DNA from 2 places in the Streptomyces sp. NPDC002835 genome. Region 1 is predicted to be linked to the other one. Evidence: riboswitches for the same ligand, from Rfam matches in the RefSeq annotation. Region 1 holds a riboswitch; the other holds the start of a gene.
The links. Region 1 has a riboswitch for S-adenosylmethionine ahead of ACWD01_RS35005 (aminotransferase class V-fold PLP-dependent enzyme). Riboswitches for the same ligand answer to the same signal wherever they lie in the genome.

Region 1 (7,501 bases):
CATCCTCACGGGTGTGTATCTGACGCTGTTCTTCCACCCGAGCATGAACGAGATCGAGTACCACGGCTCGTACGTGCCGATGCAGGGCATCCGCATGACCGAGGCATACGCCTCGACGCTGGACATCAGTTTCGACGTCCGCGGTGGTCTGCTCATCCGGCAGATCCACCACTGGGCCGCGCTGATCTTCCTCGCGGCGATGTTCGTGCACATGATGCGCGTGTTCTTCACCGGCGCGTTCCGCAAGCCGCGTGAGCTCAACTGGCTGTTCGGCTTCCTGCTCTTCGTCCTGGGCATGTTCACCGGCTTCACCGGTTACTCGCTCCCGGACGACCTGCTCTCCGGCACCGGCGTCCGCTTCACGCAGGGCGCGATCCTGGCGACTCCGGTCGTCGGCACGTACATCTCGATGTTCCTGTTCGGCGGCGAGTTCCCCGGCCACGACATGGTGGCGCGGTTCTACTCGATCCACATCCTGCTGCTGCCGGGCATCATGCTCGGCCTCGTGGTGGCGCACCTGATCCTGGTCTTCTACCACAAGCACACGCAGTTCGCGGGCCCCGGCCGGACGAACAAGAACGTCGTCGGCATGCCGCTGCTGCCGGTGTACATGGCCAAGGCCGGAGGCTTCTTCTTCCTGGTCTTCGGCGTCATCGCGATGATCTCGGCGATGTTCACGATCAACCCGGTGTGGGCGCTCGGCCCGTACCGGCCGGACATGGTCTCGACCGGCGCGCAGCCCGACTGGTACATGGGCTTCGCGGAGGGGCTGGTCCGGGTGATGCCAGGCTGGGAGATCAACCTGTGGGGCCACACCCTGGCCCTGGGTGTCTTCGTCCCGCTGGTCCTCTTCGGGCTGATGCTCGGGGTGCTCGCGGTGTATCCGTTCATCGAGTCGTGGATCACCGGCGACAAGCGCGAGCACCACATCCTGGACCGTCCGCGCAACGCTCCGACGCGCACCGCGCTGGGCGTCGCCTGGGTGACCGCGTACGTGATCATGCTGCTGGGTGGCGGAAACGACATCTTCGCCACGCACTTCAACATGTCGATCAACGCGATCACCTGGTTCGTGCGCATCACGTTCTTCGTCGGGCCGGTCCTCGCGTTCGTCATCACCAAGCGGATCTGTCTGGGTCTGCAGCGGCGGGACAAGGACAAGGTGCTGCACGGACGCGAGTCCGGCATCATCAAGCGTCTGCCGCACGGTGAGTTCGTCGAGGTCCACGAGCCGCTGGCGCAGGGCGACCGGTACAAGCTGACCGCGCACGAGCAGTACAAGCCCGCCGAGATCGGCCCGGAGGTCGACGAGAACGGTGTGCGCCGCAAGGTCAAGCGCACCGAGAAGCTGCGCGCCAAGCTCAGCAAGGGTTACTACGGCGAGGCGAACCAGATTCCCAAGCCGACGACCGAGGAGTACCAGGAGATCACCAGCGGCCACGGCCACCACTGATCCCCGACCGACACGTCGCCACAGCGCGGGGCCCCGTCCACTCGATGGACGGGGCCCTTCGCCGTGTCCGGCGCCTGGATAGGGTGGAGCCATCCCCTATCGGCTTGTGGACCCCAGGAGCGGACCATGAACGTTGTGACCCCGGGCGGCGGCGACAGCGTGGCGGCACACTCCTGGCCCAGCGTGCTGAACGCCCTCCTCGAGAACCGTGACCAGAGCGCGGACGCCACCGCGTGGGCCATGGACCGGATCCTCAGCGGAGAGGCCACCGACGCCCAGATCGCCGGCTTCGCGGTGGCCCTGCGCGCCAAGGGCGAGACCGTCGAGGAGATCTCCGGCCTGGTGCGGACGATGTACGAGCACGCCAATCTGATCGAGGTGCCCGGCGGATGCGTCGACATCGTCGGCACCGGCGGCGACGGGGCGAAGACCGTCAACATCTCCACCATGTCCGCGATCGTGGTCGCCGGTACGGGCGCCAAGGTCGTCAAGCACGGCAACCGCGCCGCGTCCTCGGCGAGCGGCGCCTCCGACGTCCTGGAGAAGCTCGGCGTCAATCTGGAGCTGACCCCGCAGCGGGTCGCGGAGGTGGCCGAGCAGGCGGGCATCACCTTCTGCTTCGCGGTGAAGTTCCATCCGGCGCTGCGGCACGTCGCCGCCGCCCGCAAGGAGCTGGGCATCCGCACGACGTTCAACTTCCTCGGCCCGCTCACCAATCCGGCCCGGGTGGGGGCCCAGGCCACCGGCGTGGCCGACGCCAGGATGGCCCCGATCATGGCCGGCGTGCTGGCGGAGCGCGGCTCGTCAGCCCTGGTCTTCCGCGGTGACGACGGCCTCGACGAGCTCACCACGACGGCCACCTCCCGGGTGTGGGTCGTGCGGGACGGAGCCGTGCGCGAGGAGGCCTTCGACCCGCGGGACATCGGCATCGACCTCGTCCCCGTCGAGGCGCTGCGCGGCGCGGACGCCTCGTACAACGCCGACGTGGCGCGCCGGCTGCTGGCCGGCGAGACCGGGCCCGTACGGGACGCGGTGCTGCTCAACTCGGCGGCGGCGCTGGCCGCGCTGGAGCCGACGGACGGCACGCTGAACGAGCAGCTGGCCGCCGGGATGGCGCGGGCCGCCCGGTCGATCGACTCCGGGGACGCCAGGGCGGCGCTGGAGCGCTGGGTGGCGGCCAGCAACGCGTAACGGCTCCGGAAGGGAGCGGTCCGTATCGCGGACCGCTCCCTTGCGCTGTGCGCGACGTGTGGCAGGATGCCTCCCAAGGTCATGAGTGACAGCGATTACGGCCCCGGCCCGCTGTCCGGCAACCCTCCGTCCGTGGCGGGGTGCCCCGGGTGAAGACCAGGCCGCAGGCAGCGAGGTCTGTGGCAAGCGCGGACCCCCGCGGCGTCGTCGAACGCCGTGTCCCTGGGGTCCTGGTCCTCAAGGGAGCAGTCTCGTGAGCAAGCGAATGCGATAGGGCGTCTCAGCCCCTTCTTCATCACCCTCCGCACGGCGCCGCCGTGTGCCGGGGAACACCCGTATCCGGGTCCCTGAAGCCGATTCGCCGCATCCTGCTGGGAGATACCGCCATGTCCGCGTACCCGAACACCGCCGAGACCGCTGTCGCCGACGCCGCCGCCGACACCGACCTGTCCCGCCGCGCCCCGCTGCCGGTCCTCGGCCGGGACGTCACCGTCCCGCTCGTCACCGGCGGCGAAGTCACCTACGCGGCCCTCGACTACGCGGCCAGCGCCCCGGCGCTCCAGCGCGTCTGGGACGACGTCGCCGCGTACGCCCCCTACTACGGCAGCGTGCACCGCGGCGCCGGGTACCTCTCGCAGCTCTCCACCGACCTGTTCGAGAACAGCCGGGTCCAGGTGCACGAGTTCCTCGGCTGCCGGGAGGACGACCAGGTCGTCTTCACCCGCTCCACGACCGACTCGCTGAGTCTGCTCGCCGCCGCGCTCCCGGCCGGGTGCGAGGTGTTCGTCTTCGAGACCGAGCACCACGCCTCCCTGCTGCCGTGGCGGCACGCCCGGGTGACGTACCTCGACGCGCCACGTACACACGGCGAGGCCGTCCGCACGCTGGAGCACGCACTCGCCGGACGCGACCCGCACGGGCCCGCGCTGGTCTGCGTCACCGGCGCGTCGAACGTCACCGGTGAGCTGTGGCCGGTGCGGGAACTGGCGGCCGCGGCCCACGCCCACGGCGCCCGCATCGTCCTCGACGCCGCCCAACTGGCGCCCCACCACCCGGTGTCGCTCCGGGAGCTGGACGTCGACTGGGTCGCCTTTTCCGGGCACAAGCTGTACGCGCCGTTCGGTTCCGGTGTGCTCGCCGGGCGCTGGGACTGGCTGCGGGAGGCGGAGCCGTACCTCGCGGGCGGTGGCGCCTCGCGCGCGGTGGCGCGGCGGGCCGACGGCGGGGTGGACGTCGAGTGGCACACGAGCGCCGCACGGCACGAGGCCGGCTCCCCGAACGTGATCGGTGTCTACTCGATCGCCGCCGCCTGCAAGGCGCTCACCGAGGCCGGGTTCGACGCCCTGGTCGCCCGCGAGCAGCGCCTGCTCGCCGAGGTCCGGGCAGGACTCGCCGAGGTGCCCGAGGTCAGGGTGCTGTCGCTGTTCGGCGACGACGCCCCGAGGGTCGGCGTCCTCTCCTTCGTGGTGGACGGCTGGAACAGCTCGCACTTCGCCGCCGCGCTGTCCGCCGAGTACGGCATCGGCGTACGGGACGGGCTGTTCTGCGCCCACCCGCTGGTGCGCACCCTGCTGGGCGGCGACCCGCAGGACGTCGGCGAGTGCGGCGCGCCGGAGGCGGAGCCGGGGGAGAGGTCACGGGGCGCCATCCGCGTCAGCTTCGGCGCGGGCACGCCCGACGAGCACGTGGAGCGCTTCGTACGCGCCGTGAAGGAACTGGTCCGCGACGGCGCTCAGTGGAAGTACCGCACCGAGGACGGGCGCTGCGTGCCCGACCGCGGCTGACCGGGGCCGCGGATCGGGGGGTGGTCATCTCCGGGCCGCCGCCCGGGGCACTCTTCGAACCTGTGTCCGTCGCGCACCCCGTGCGCGGCGGGCGCAGGGCTCCGGGCTACGCGTCCAGGCCGATGGCGAACGCGGCCTCGAGATCGTGCTGGGAGTAGGTGCGGAAGGCGACATGGGTGTCGGTGCCCTCGACGCCGGGGATCTTGCTGATCCGGCCGGGGATCACGTCCGCCAGGTCGTCGTGGCGGGCGACGCGCACCATGGCGATCAGGTCGTAGGTGCCGGTGACGGAGAAGACCTCGCTGACGCTGTCCAGCGCCGCGATGGACTCGGCGATCTCGGGGATACGGTCCACGCTGGTCTTGATGAGCACGATCGCGGTGATCATGGCTGGCTTTCTCCCTCGGTCGCTGAAGATGCGTTCACTCTAGTCCCACGCCCGTAGCGGCCCCACGCGTAGACGAAGCCCACCCCGAACCCCACCAGATGCGCCAGGTAGGCCACGCCCGGCCCGCTGCCCGCACCCCTGGCCGCCAGCCACTGCAGCACGAACCAGAAGATCAGCACCGCCCAGGCGGGGAAGCGCAGCGGCAGGAAGAAGAGGAAGGGGAAGAGACTGGTGACCCGGGCCCTCGGGAAGAGGAAGAGGAACGCCCCCAGCACGGCGGAGATCGCCCCGGACGCGCCCACCAGGGTCTGCGCGGAGTCGGCGTTGACCGCTGCGTAGACCAGCAGCGCGAGATAGCCGGCGCAGAGGTAGAACAGCAGGAAATGCATCTGTCCCATCCGTTCCTCCGCCATCGCGCCGAAGACGAAGAGGAAGAGCATGTTCCCCAGCAGGTGCAGCCAACTCCCGTGCACGAACAGCGCGGTGAGCGGGGTGAGCAGGGCGCCCGGGGAACCGGTCATCAGCTCCGCGGGGATCACGCCCCAGCGCTCGAAGTACGCCGCCTGGGCCGCGAGCAGCCGGTCGCCCGTGCCGTACGAGGGGTTCAGGCCCGAGATCGGGCTGATGACGAAGATCGCGCAGCACACCGCGATCAGGCCGTACGTGACCGCGGGTCCCGCCGCCGCGTTCCTTACCGCATCCCGGGCCGTGCCCCACCGACTGATCATGGACAGAGCATGGCGTAGCAGGACTGAACGGTACAGAGCGCCTCGCCGCGACATCGGGGACCGGCGAGGCCGTAGGGTTACAGGCAGTACATCCGCAGTTCGACGGCGCACCGCGGTACCCGCACTCGGCACGAGACATGAGGACGGCACGATGACGACGGTTCCCTCGCCGACCGCTGACACCAGGTGGCGCTGCACGCTCTGCGGCAATCTGACCCGCTTCGACGTCACCCGCTCCTCCAAGGTCGTCGAGTACGTCCATCTGGACCTGGCGGGAGAGCCGAAGGTGGAGGAGCGCGAGGTGGTCAGTGAGACCATCGAGTCGGTCCGCTGCCGGTGGTGCAACGCGGTGGACCAGATCGAGCTGGTGGACAGGCCGGGCGCCGGTTCCTGAAGGAACGGCCCGTACGGGTGGTAGGGGTGAACGGATCGTGGAGCAGCCTGACAACGGCGCCGAGCCGGCCGGTGCGGCCGGTGACGCCGCCGAGGCGCTCGACCGCCCGCTGCCGGAAGGGGTACGGCGACGGGTCGTCGCCCTCGTCTCCGACGCGTTCGGCGGCCTGACGGTAGCCGAACTCCCCGCCCAGCTGCGCCAGTACGCCCGGTTCACCCCGACCCGGCGCGCCAAGTTCGCCGGGAACGCGATGGCCGCCGCGCTGGAGGGCGACGCCCTCTTCCGCCAGCGCATCGGCGAACGGCTCGGCAAGGCGCAGCCCGAGCTGGCCAGGGCCCTCGAGTCCGGATCGCCGCCCGCCGCCGCGGACCCCGTGGACGTCGCGGCGGCCGCCTATGTGCTGCGCCCCCCGGGCTGGGTCAAGATGGTCGCCGCCGCGGGCGAGGAGGTCCAGCGCGCCGACGCCGAGCGGGCCGACGAGGCCGGCCGGCGCGAGCTGGACCGGCTCCGCGAGGAACTCGTCGAGGCCCGTGGCCAGATCAGGTCGGAGACCGAGCGGCTGCGGTCCGAGCTGGACGGCGCCCGCCGGGAGGGCGAGGCGCTCCACCGCAAGCTGCGCAGCGCCCAGGCCGACGTGAAGCGCGGCGAGGCGGCCCTGCGCCGCAAGGAAGCGGAACTCGACGCCGTCCGCGCGCAGGCCGCGGCCCAGGTGTCGGCCGCGGAGAGCGAGACACGGCGGCTCAAGGCCCGGCTGGCGGAGGCGGAGGCGGCGGTGGAGGCGGGCCGCCGGGCCGCCCGCGAGGGCCGTTCCGTCGAGGACATGCGGCTGCGCCTTCTGCTGGACACGGTGCTCGACGCGGCCCAGGGGCTGCGCCGCGAGCTGGCCCTGCCGCCCGCGGGCCTGCACCCGGCCGACATGGTGGACGCCGTGGAGCCGGGGCGCATGTCGCCGAAGGACATCGCGGCGCGGGCGCTCTCCGAGACGGACCCGGCGCTGCTCGACCAGTTGCTGGCGCTGCCGCAGGCGCATCTGGTCGTCGACGGCTACAACGTCACCAAGACCGGCTATCCGACGATGCCGCTGGAGAAGCAGCGGCTGCGGCTGCTGGGCGGCCTGTCGATGCTCGCGGCCCGTACCGGGGCCGAGGTCACCTGTGTGTTCGACGGGGCCGAACTGGCCGCGCCGGTGCTGCTGGCGCCGCCGCGCGGGGTGCGGGTGCTGTTCTCCAAGCCGGGCGTGACCGCGGACGAACTGATCCGCCAGCTGGTGCGGGCCGAGCCGCCCGGCCGGCCCGTGGTGGTCGTCTCCACCGACCGGGAGGTCGCCGACGGCGTCGCCAAGGCGGGCGCCAGGCCGGTCGCGTCCGCTTTGCTGCTGAAGCGGCTTTCGCGCGCCTCATGACCCCGTCGTAACCCCCGCGGCATATGCCCGATTTGGCAACACCCCAGATAGGACGTTGTGTCAAGTGTCCATTACTACGGGTGTGATGAGAGTAAAGAATGGTGTTCGGGGGTAAGAATTTTCCGATGGGGATTTGAACTGATCACAAGAAGGTCACTAAG
Region 2 (7,501 bases), on a different contig from region 1:
TCGTCCTCGGCCACTACGGCGCGGAACGGTGGGACGCCGTCACCGGCTCCGTCCGCGCACCGGCCCCCGACCCGGGCGTCGCGGCGGCCCGCGCCGAACTCCCCGGCTTCCTCGACGGCATCGGCGCCTGGCAGGGCACCTGGATCGAGGAGAAGGGCCGCGCCGTCGCGGTCCACACCCGCCGCGCCACCGACCCCCAGGCCGCCTTCGACGCGCTGCGCGACCCCCTGGCGGCCCTCGCCTCCCGCCACGGCCTGGTCCTGGAACCGGGCCGCCTGGTCCTCGAACTGCGCCCGCCGGGCATGGACAAGGGGGTCGCCCTGTCCGAGTACGTCCGCGAGACCGGCGCGGAAACGGTGCTGTACGCGGGGGACGACCTGGGCGACCTCGCCGCGTACGCCGCCGTCGAAAAGTTCCGCTCCGACGGAATGGCCGGCCTGCTGGTCTGCAGCGGCAGCGAGGTCACCGAACTCGCGGAACGCGCCGACCTGTTGCTCCCGGGCCCCGCCCAACTGGCCGACTTCCTGGCGGCCCTGGCACAGCGCCTCCAGTGACCTGAGCCGGACAGCTCCCGAGGGCTTCCGGCTCGGGTCACCAGCCGTTGCGGTCGCGATACCTGCGCAGTCGTGGAGCGCGTACGGCGGGCAGCCCCGACCAGGGTGTCCACGAAGGCGCGGTGGTGCGGCACCAGCGGCCACCAGGGGTACGGCAGGTTGTAGTCGTCGCGCAGGACATCCTTCGGGAGCGCCCCGGTCGCGGGCAGTGGCGAGGTCTCGCACGGGTGGGCGAGGTACGCCCAGACCCCGCTGTCCAGCGGCACCACGGCGCCCTCGTCGCCGGGTGGCCGCCAGGGTGCGCCGGTGAGCGGGTGGCGGGGAACGAGGAGGACGTCGGGGCGGGGCCGGGGCGTGCGGATCCCCGGGCCGGCCAGCTCCACCGACCGGGCCCCGGGCCCGGTGGGGAGGCACTGGCCGACGGCGTGGCCGAGCAACTCGGCGACGGGGCCATCGGGGAGGCTCACCGGGCGGGATCCGGTGACCGCCACGAGGTGGGCCAGCGCGACCCCGGACTCGGCTAGCCGTCCTCGCGCAGCGCGTTCAGCTGGTCGAGGAACCACTGCCGCGGCGGCAGCGCGGTCGCTGCCGCCGCCAGGCGCTTGGAGCGTTCGGCGCGGTCGTCGGCGGACATCGTCAGGGCCTCGTGGAGTGCGGCCGCGGTGCCGCTGACGTCGTACGGGTTGACGGTCAGGGCGTCGTCGCCGAGTTCCTCGTGGGCGCCGGCCTCGCGGGACAGGACCAGGGCGCAGCCGAGGTCGGTGACGACGGGGACCTCTTTGGCGACCAGGTTCATCCCGTCCCTGATCGGGTTGACCAGGACGACGTCGGCCATCCGGTAGGCGGCCAGTGAGCGGGCGAAGTCGTCCTTCACATGGACGACGACCGGCGTCCAGCCGTCCGTGCCGTACTGGGCGTTGATCCCGTCGGCGACGCGGGAGACCTCGGCCGTGTACTCGCGGTAGACCGCGAGGTCCTGGCGGGAGGGGTAGGCGAGCGCGATGTGCACGACGCGTTCGCGCCACTCGGGGCGCTGCTCCAGCAGCTCCCGGAAGGCCAGCAGCCCGCGCACGATGTTCTTGGACAGTTCGGTGCGGTCGACGCGGACGATCGTCCGCCGGCCCTCGCCCGCCTGCTCCCGCAGCGCGGCCAGGCGCTCCTCGACGTCGGGCCGCGCGGCGCGCTCACGCAGGAAGTCGGCGTCGGCCCCGAGCCCGTGCACCCCGAGCCGGGTCCGGTGGCGGCCGCGGCCTTCCATGTGGAACTCGAAGGCCGGCTCGTTGTCCTTCGGCCACACCGACGTCCCGTCGTACGGGGCCAGTACGGTGGTGGCGCAGCTCTGGAAGGCACGCATCCAGCGCTTGGTCAGGAAGCCGAGCCGGTCCGCGCCGAGCATCCCGAGCATCAGCTCCTCTGCGATGTCGCCCGGGAGCATCGCGAAGTACTCGGGGGGAGCCCACGGGGTGTGCGAGAAGTGCCCGATCCGCAGGTCCGGGCGGAGTTCGCGGAGCATCCCCGGCACCAGCGCCAGGTGGTAGTCCTGCACCAGCACCGCCGCGTCGTCGGCCGCCTCCACGGCGAGCGCCTCGGCGAACGCCCGGTTGTAGAGCCGGTACGCGCCCCACTGCCGCCGGAACTCCTGGCCGAAAGCGGGCTCCAGGGGCGTCTGGTAGAGCATGTGGTGGACGAACCAGAGCACCGAGTTGGCGATGCCGTTGTACGCGTCGTGGTGGACGGCCGCGGGGATGTCCAGCATCCGTACGCCGGGCTCGCCGACCCCGCGCCGCACGGCCTCGCGGTCACCGTCGCCGAGGGCCGCGCACACCCACAGCGACCTGGCGTTCGAGCCGATGGCCGACAGGCCGGAGACGAGTCCTCCACCGCCGCGGCGGGCGTCGAGCTCTCCGTCCTCGTTCAGCGCGTACGAGACTGGGCCGCGGTTGGACGCGACGAGGATCTGGGCTGCGTCGGAGACCATGTGCCGAACCCTAGCCCGTACCGCTGCCGCTAAAACATGCGTACGTCCGGTTCCGGGCAGGGGCCGCGGCGGCTCCGGGACAGCCGGCGCACCCCCCGCGCGGTCCCGTCACGGGTCCCGGCGGCCGCGGGTGGCGGCGAGGGCGACGAGGCCCGCGGCCGTGAGACTCAGGGCGATGCCGCCCAGGAGCCAGAGCTGTTCCGTCGTGGCGCCGGTGCGGGCCATCTCCACTTGTCTCGCCGCCGTCGCGGGGGTCGCCGGGCCGAGGGTCGCGGCGGTCGTGACGGCCAGTACGCCGAGCAGCCGGGTCAGCCGGTCGTGCGCGGCCAGGGGCGTGGGCCTGCGGTGCCTGCCGCGCGCCGGAGCAAGAAATCCGATGAGTCCCATATGTCGGAAATGTAGGCAAAATGACCGGCAGGTCTCGCTTATGCCGCGCGACGCGCCGCGTACTCACTGATCTCGAGCATCGGCGGCCGCTCCTCCGTGTCCACCTGGTAGGTCCGCGGGGCGAAGCCGTTCTCGACCCGGTCGAACTGGGTGATCGACGGACGTACCAAGTGCGGCCGGGAGAGCCGCAGTTGCGCCGTGCGGTAGATCGTCGCGGCCATCCTGCCGAGCGCCTGCCCGTCCTGGTGGCGGTGCTTGCGGGTGCCGACGTCGACCTGGGCCAGCGCGTCGAGGCCGACCAGGTTCAGCGAGTCGACCAGCAGGCCCAGCTCCACGCCGTAGCCGACCGGGAACGGGAGGCGCTCCAGCAGCGAGCGCCGCGCCGCGTACTCGCCGCCGAGCGGCTGGACGAAGCCGGCCAGCTGCGGCCAGTGCAGATTGAGCAGCGGCCGGGCCACGAGCTCGGTCACCCGTCCGCCCTGGGCGGGCGCGCCGTCGGGGCCGGGCCCGGCGCCACCGCCGAGCGGGCGGTCGTACATCGCCTTGACGAACTGGACCTCCGGCTCGGTCAGCAGCGGCCCGACGATGCCGGAGACGAAGTCCGGCGAGAAGTCGCGCAGATCCGAGTCGCAGAAGCAGACGATGTCGCCGCCGGTCACCAGGAGCGACCGCCACAGCACCTCGCCCTTGCCGGCCACGGCGGGCAGGCCGGGCAGGATCGCGTCGCGGTGGACCACCCGGGCCCCCGCGGCCGCGGCGACCTCGGACGTGCGGTCGGTGGACGCGGAGTCGACGACGACCAGCTCGTCGACGAGCGGGACGTTCTCCATCAGCTCGCGGCGGATGATCGTGACGATGTCGCCGACCGTCGCTTCCTCGTTCAGCGCGGGAAGCACGACGCTGACCGTCGTACCCCGCCTGACTTTGGCGGATATCAGCCGGTCGAGGGAGCGGTCGGACGCGGACCAGGAGCGTCGGCTCAGCCAGCGGGCCACCTCATCGAGCACTTCGGGTCTCCCTCGGCAGTCGGCAAACAGGCGGTGAACAGTGGTCTGTGATCCATCTCGCGGTTCGGACGACTATCTCAACCGTCCGGGGCTTCGGTTACAGTCTTGAACAACGCGAACGACCCTCGCATCTCGGGGGGTCCACGCACACAAACGCCCGGACCGCACGTCCGGAGCCATACCGCTCATCCAGAGGGGCAGAGGGAACGGCCCGTTGAAGCCCCGGCAACCCTCCCGCCGACCGCGAGGTCAACGGTGGGGAAGGTGCCAATTCCGTCTTGTGGCGAAATGCGTCACAAGGAAGATGAGGAGAAAGGGCCTCGCCATCATGGCTGCGCAGACCGTCGCAAGCACCAGCACCTCCGCCCCCGCGTCCACCTCCGTGGACCTCGGCCCCGCCGCCGCCCTCGCGTGCCGGGAATGCGGACAGCGTTTCGAACTCGGCCCCATCTTCGCGTGTGCGGAGTGTTTCGGGCCGCTCGAAGTCGCATACGACCTGCCGAGCGGCAGCCCCGAAGAGCTGCGGAAGCGGATCGAGGCCGGCCCGGCCAACATCTGGCGCTACGCCCCGCTGCTGCCCGTCCCCGCCGACGTGGCCGACAAGCCCAACCTGAACCCGGGCTGGACCCAGCTCGTCAAGGCCGACAACCTCGCCCGTGAACTGGGCGTCACCGGCGGTCTGTTCATCAAGGACGACTCCGGCAACCCGACGCACTCCTTCAAGGACCGCGTCGTCGCCCAGGCCCTCGAGGCCGCCCGCGCCTTCGGCTTCACCACCCTGTCCTGCTCCTCCACCGGCAACCTCGCGGGCGCGGTCGGCGCCGCCGCCGCGCGGGCCGGTCTGCGCTCCTGCGTGTTCATCCCGCACGACCTGGAGCAGGGCAAGGTCGTCATGGCCGCGGTGTACGGCGGCGAACTCGTCGGCATCGAGGGCAACTACGACGACGTCAACCGCTTCTGCTCCGAGCTCATCGGCGACCCGCTGGGCGAGGGCTGGGGCTTCGTCAACGTCAACCTCCGCCCGTACTACGCGGAGGGCTCCAAGACCCTGGCGTACGAGATCTGCGAGCAGCTCGGCTGGCGGCTGCCGGACCAGCTCGTCGTGCCGATCGCGTCGGGCTCGCAGCTCACGAAGATCGACAAGGGGCTGCAGGAGCTGATCAAGCTCGGTCTGGTCGAGGACAGGCCGTACAAGATCTTCGGCGCCCAGGCGGAGGGCTGCTCGCCGGTCTCCGCCGCCTTCAAGGCCGGGCACGACGTGGTGCGTCCCCAGAAGCCGGACACCATCGCCAAGTCGCTGGCCATCGGCAACCCGGCCGACGGCCCGTACGTGCTGGACATCGCCCGCCGCACCGGCGGCGCGGTGGAGGACGTGACCGACGAGCAGATCGTCGACGCGATCAAGCTGCTGGCCCGTACCGAGGGCATCTTCGCCGAGACGGCGGGCGGCGTGACCGTGGGTGTGGCCAAGAAGCTGATCGAGGCGGGCGTCCTCGACCCGACTCTCACCACCGTCGTGCTCAACACCGGCGACGGCCTCAAGACCCTCGACGCGGTCGCGGAGACCTCCCAGGCGACCGCCGTCATCCGCCCGAGCCTGGACGCGTTCCGCGACGCCGGCCTGGACCGCTGAGACCCGCCCGAGACCCAAGGAAGGCTGCACACATGAGCGTCAACGTCCGCATCCCCACCATCCTCCGTACGTACACGGGCGGCCAGGCCGAGGTCGCCGCGGAGGGCGCGACCCTCGCCGAGGTCATCGCGGACCTCGAGAAGAACCACACCGGCATCGCGGCCCGCGTCCTGGACGACCAGGGCAAGCTGCGCCGGTTCGTCAACGTGTACGTGAACGACGACGACGTCCGGTTCGAGCAGGGTCTGGAGACGGCCACGCCGGAGGGTGCGGGCGTGTCGATCATCCCCGCGGTCGCCGGCGGCTGATCTCTCCCCAGGGAATTACCCGCAGTTACCTGATTGCCCTCTCCGCCCCAGAAGCGGAGGGGGCAATTCTGCATGGTTGAGCGCGGTAGAGTCTGGGAAGCCCCCTCCGCCGGCTGCTCGTGAATGCTCCGAGTTCCGCAAGAATGCGGCCAAAGTACGTGATCGAATTGCCACTTAGGCGCCTTTTGCCGGGCCCGACTTGCCCCGGAATTCCATGGAATCAGATGGATCGGCCGTTCGGTCCTGCCCAGATTTCTCGTCCGATTGACCTGTTGCAGAGGGCAGTTGGGCAGATACATTCAGCCGCGGTCGACGCGTTCCGGCGCACACCCCTCCTGCTGGGGTGGAGATATGACCCGGGTCCGCGAAGTGCGGTCCTGCGCAAGGGCCAGTAATAGGGGAGTTAGGCATGGCTCAGGGCACCGTCAAGTGGTTCAACGCGGAGAAGGGGTACGGCTTCATCGCGGTCGACGGTGGTGCGGATGTTTTCGTCCACTACAGCGCGATCCAGATGGACGGTTACCGCACCCTTGAAGAAGGTCAGCGAGTCGAATTCGAGATCTCGCAGGGCCAGAAGGGTCCGCAGGCTGACATGGTCAAGCTCGCCGTCTGATCCAACTGATCCAGGCGCGTTCGGCCACCGACGCACTCACGCATGAGGGGCTCGCCTCCCGGTCACCGGGATGCGGGCCCCTCACGCGTGTCCGGACGCCTGCGCGTCGACGCCGCGCTGTCCACAGGCGCTTGTGCCCACCCTCCCCCAGAACTTCGCCTGGGAGGTGCCCCCACCGACCACCGCCCCTCAAGGAGCCTTCTTCGAAGGCGCTTGCACTCTCGGGGGTCGAGTGCTAATCATTGCGTTAGCACTCTCCTAGTGAGAGTGACAGAACTTGGATCGAGTCGGTGAGGTCCGCGGGCCGGGTGGGGCAAGGAACCACATGGCGCGCAGGCCGTCCGTCGCGGGCGCCGGATGCGATCCGAAGCAATCCACCCCAGTCCGGGAGGACCACTTCACATGGCCAAGATCATCGCGTTCGACGAGGAGGCACGGCGCGGTCTCGAGCGCGGGATGAACCAGCTCGCCGACGCCGTCAAGGTCACCCTTGGCCCCAAGGGTCGCAACGTCGTCCTCGAGAAGAAGTGGGGCGCCCCCACGATCACCAACGATGGTGTTTCCATCGCCAAGGAGATCGAGCTCGAGGACCCGTACGAGAAGATCGGCGCTGAGCTGGTCAAGGAAGTCGCCAAGAAGACGGACGACGTCGCCGGTGACGGTACGACCACCGCGACCGTCCTCGCCCAGGCGCTCGTCCGCGAGGGCCTGCGCAACGTGGCGGCCGGCGCCAACCCGATGGCCCTGAAGCGCGGCATCGAGCGTGCCGTCGAGGCCGTCTCCGGCGCCCTGCTCGAGCAGGCCAAGGATGTGGAGACCAAGGAGCAGATCGCCTCCACCGCCTCCATCTCCGCCGCCGACGTCCAGATCGGCGAGCTCATCGCCGAGGCCATGGACAAGGTCGGCAAGGAAGGCGTCATCACCGTCGAGGAGTCCCAGACCTTCGGTCTGGAGCTCGAGCTCACCGAGGGTATGCGCTTCGACAAGGGCTACATCTCGGCGTACTTCGCCACCGACATGG

Region 2: linked by a shared signal. The riboswitch ahead of thrC (threonine synthase) and the one ahead of ACWD01_RS35005 (aminotransferase class V-fold PLP-dependent enzyme) in region 1 are both predicted to bind S-adenosylmethionine.

What each region holds. Positions count from the first base shown of each region.
Region 1 covers NZ_JBSFUW010000060.1:13,927-21,427, reverse strand. Annotated here, with positions in the region: gene qcrB (cytochrome bc1 complex cytochrome b subunit) at 1-1,453, shown strand, start outside; gene trpD (anthranilate phosphoribosyltransferase) at 1,580-2,644, shown strand; SAM riboswitch class IV at 2,722-2,839, shown strand; gene ACWD01_RS35005 (aminotransferase class V-fold PLP-dependent enzyme) at 3,031-4,428, shown strand; gene ACWD01_RS35000 (Lrp/AsnC family transcriptional regulator) at 4,535-4,816, opposite strand; gene ACWD01_RS34995 (rhomboid family intramembrane serine protease) at 4,813-5,544, opposite strand; gene ACWD01_RS34990 (hypothetical protein) at 5,696-5,938, shown strand; gene ACWD01_RS34985 (NYN domain-containing protein) at 5,976-7,340, shown strand.
Region 2 covers NZ_JBSFUW010000045.1:29,076-36,576, reverse strand. Annotated here, with positions in the region: gene otsB (trehalose-phosphatase) at 1-554, shown strand, start outside; gene ACWD01_RS32485 (alpha,alpha-trehalose-phosphate synthase (UDP-forming)) at 1,075-2,532, opposite strand; gene ACWD01_RS32480 (hypothetical protein) at 2,641-2,919, opposite strand; gene ACWD01_RS32475 (glucosyl-3-phosphoglycerate synthase) at 2,958-3,926, opposite strand; SAM riboswitch class I at 4,109-4,237, shown strand; gene thrC (threonine synthase) at 4,255-5,559, shown strand; gene ACWD01_RS32465 (MoaD/ThiS family protein) at 5,592-5,867, shown strand; gene ACWD01_RS32460 (cold-shock protein) at 6,277-6,480, shown strand; gene groL (chaperonin GroEL) at 6,883-7,501, shown strand, end outside.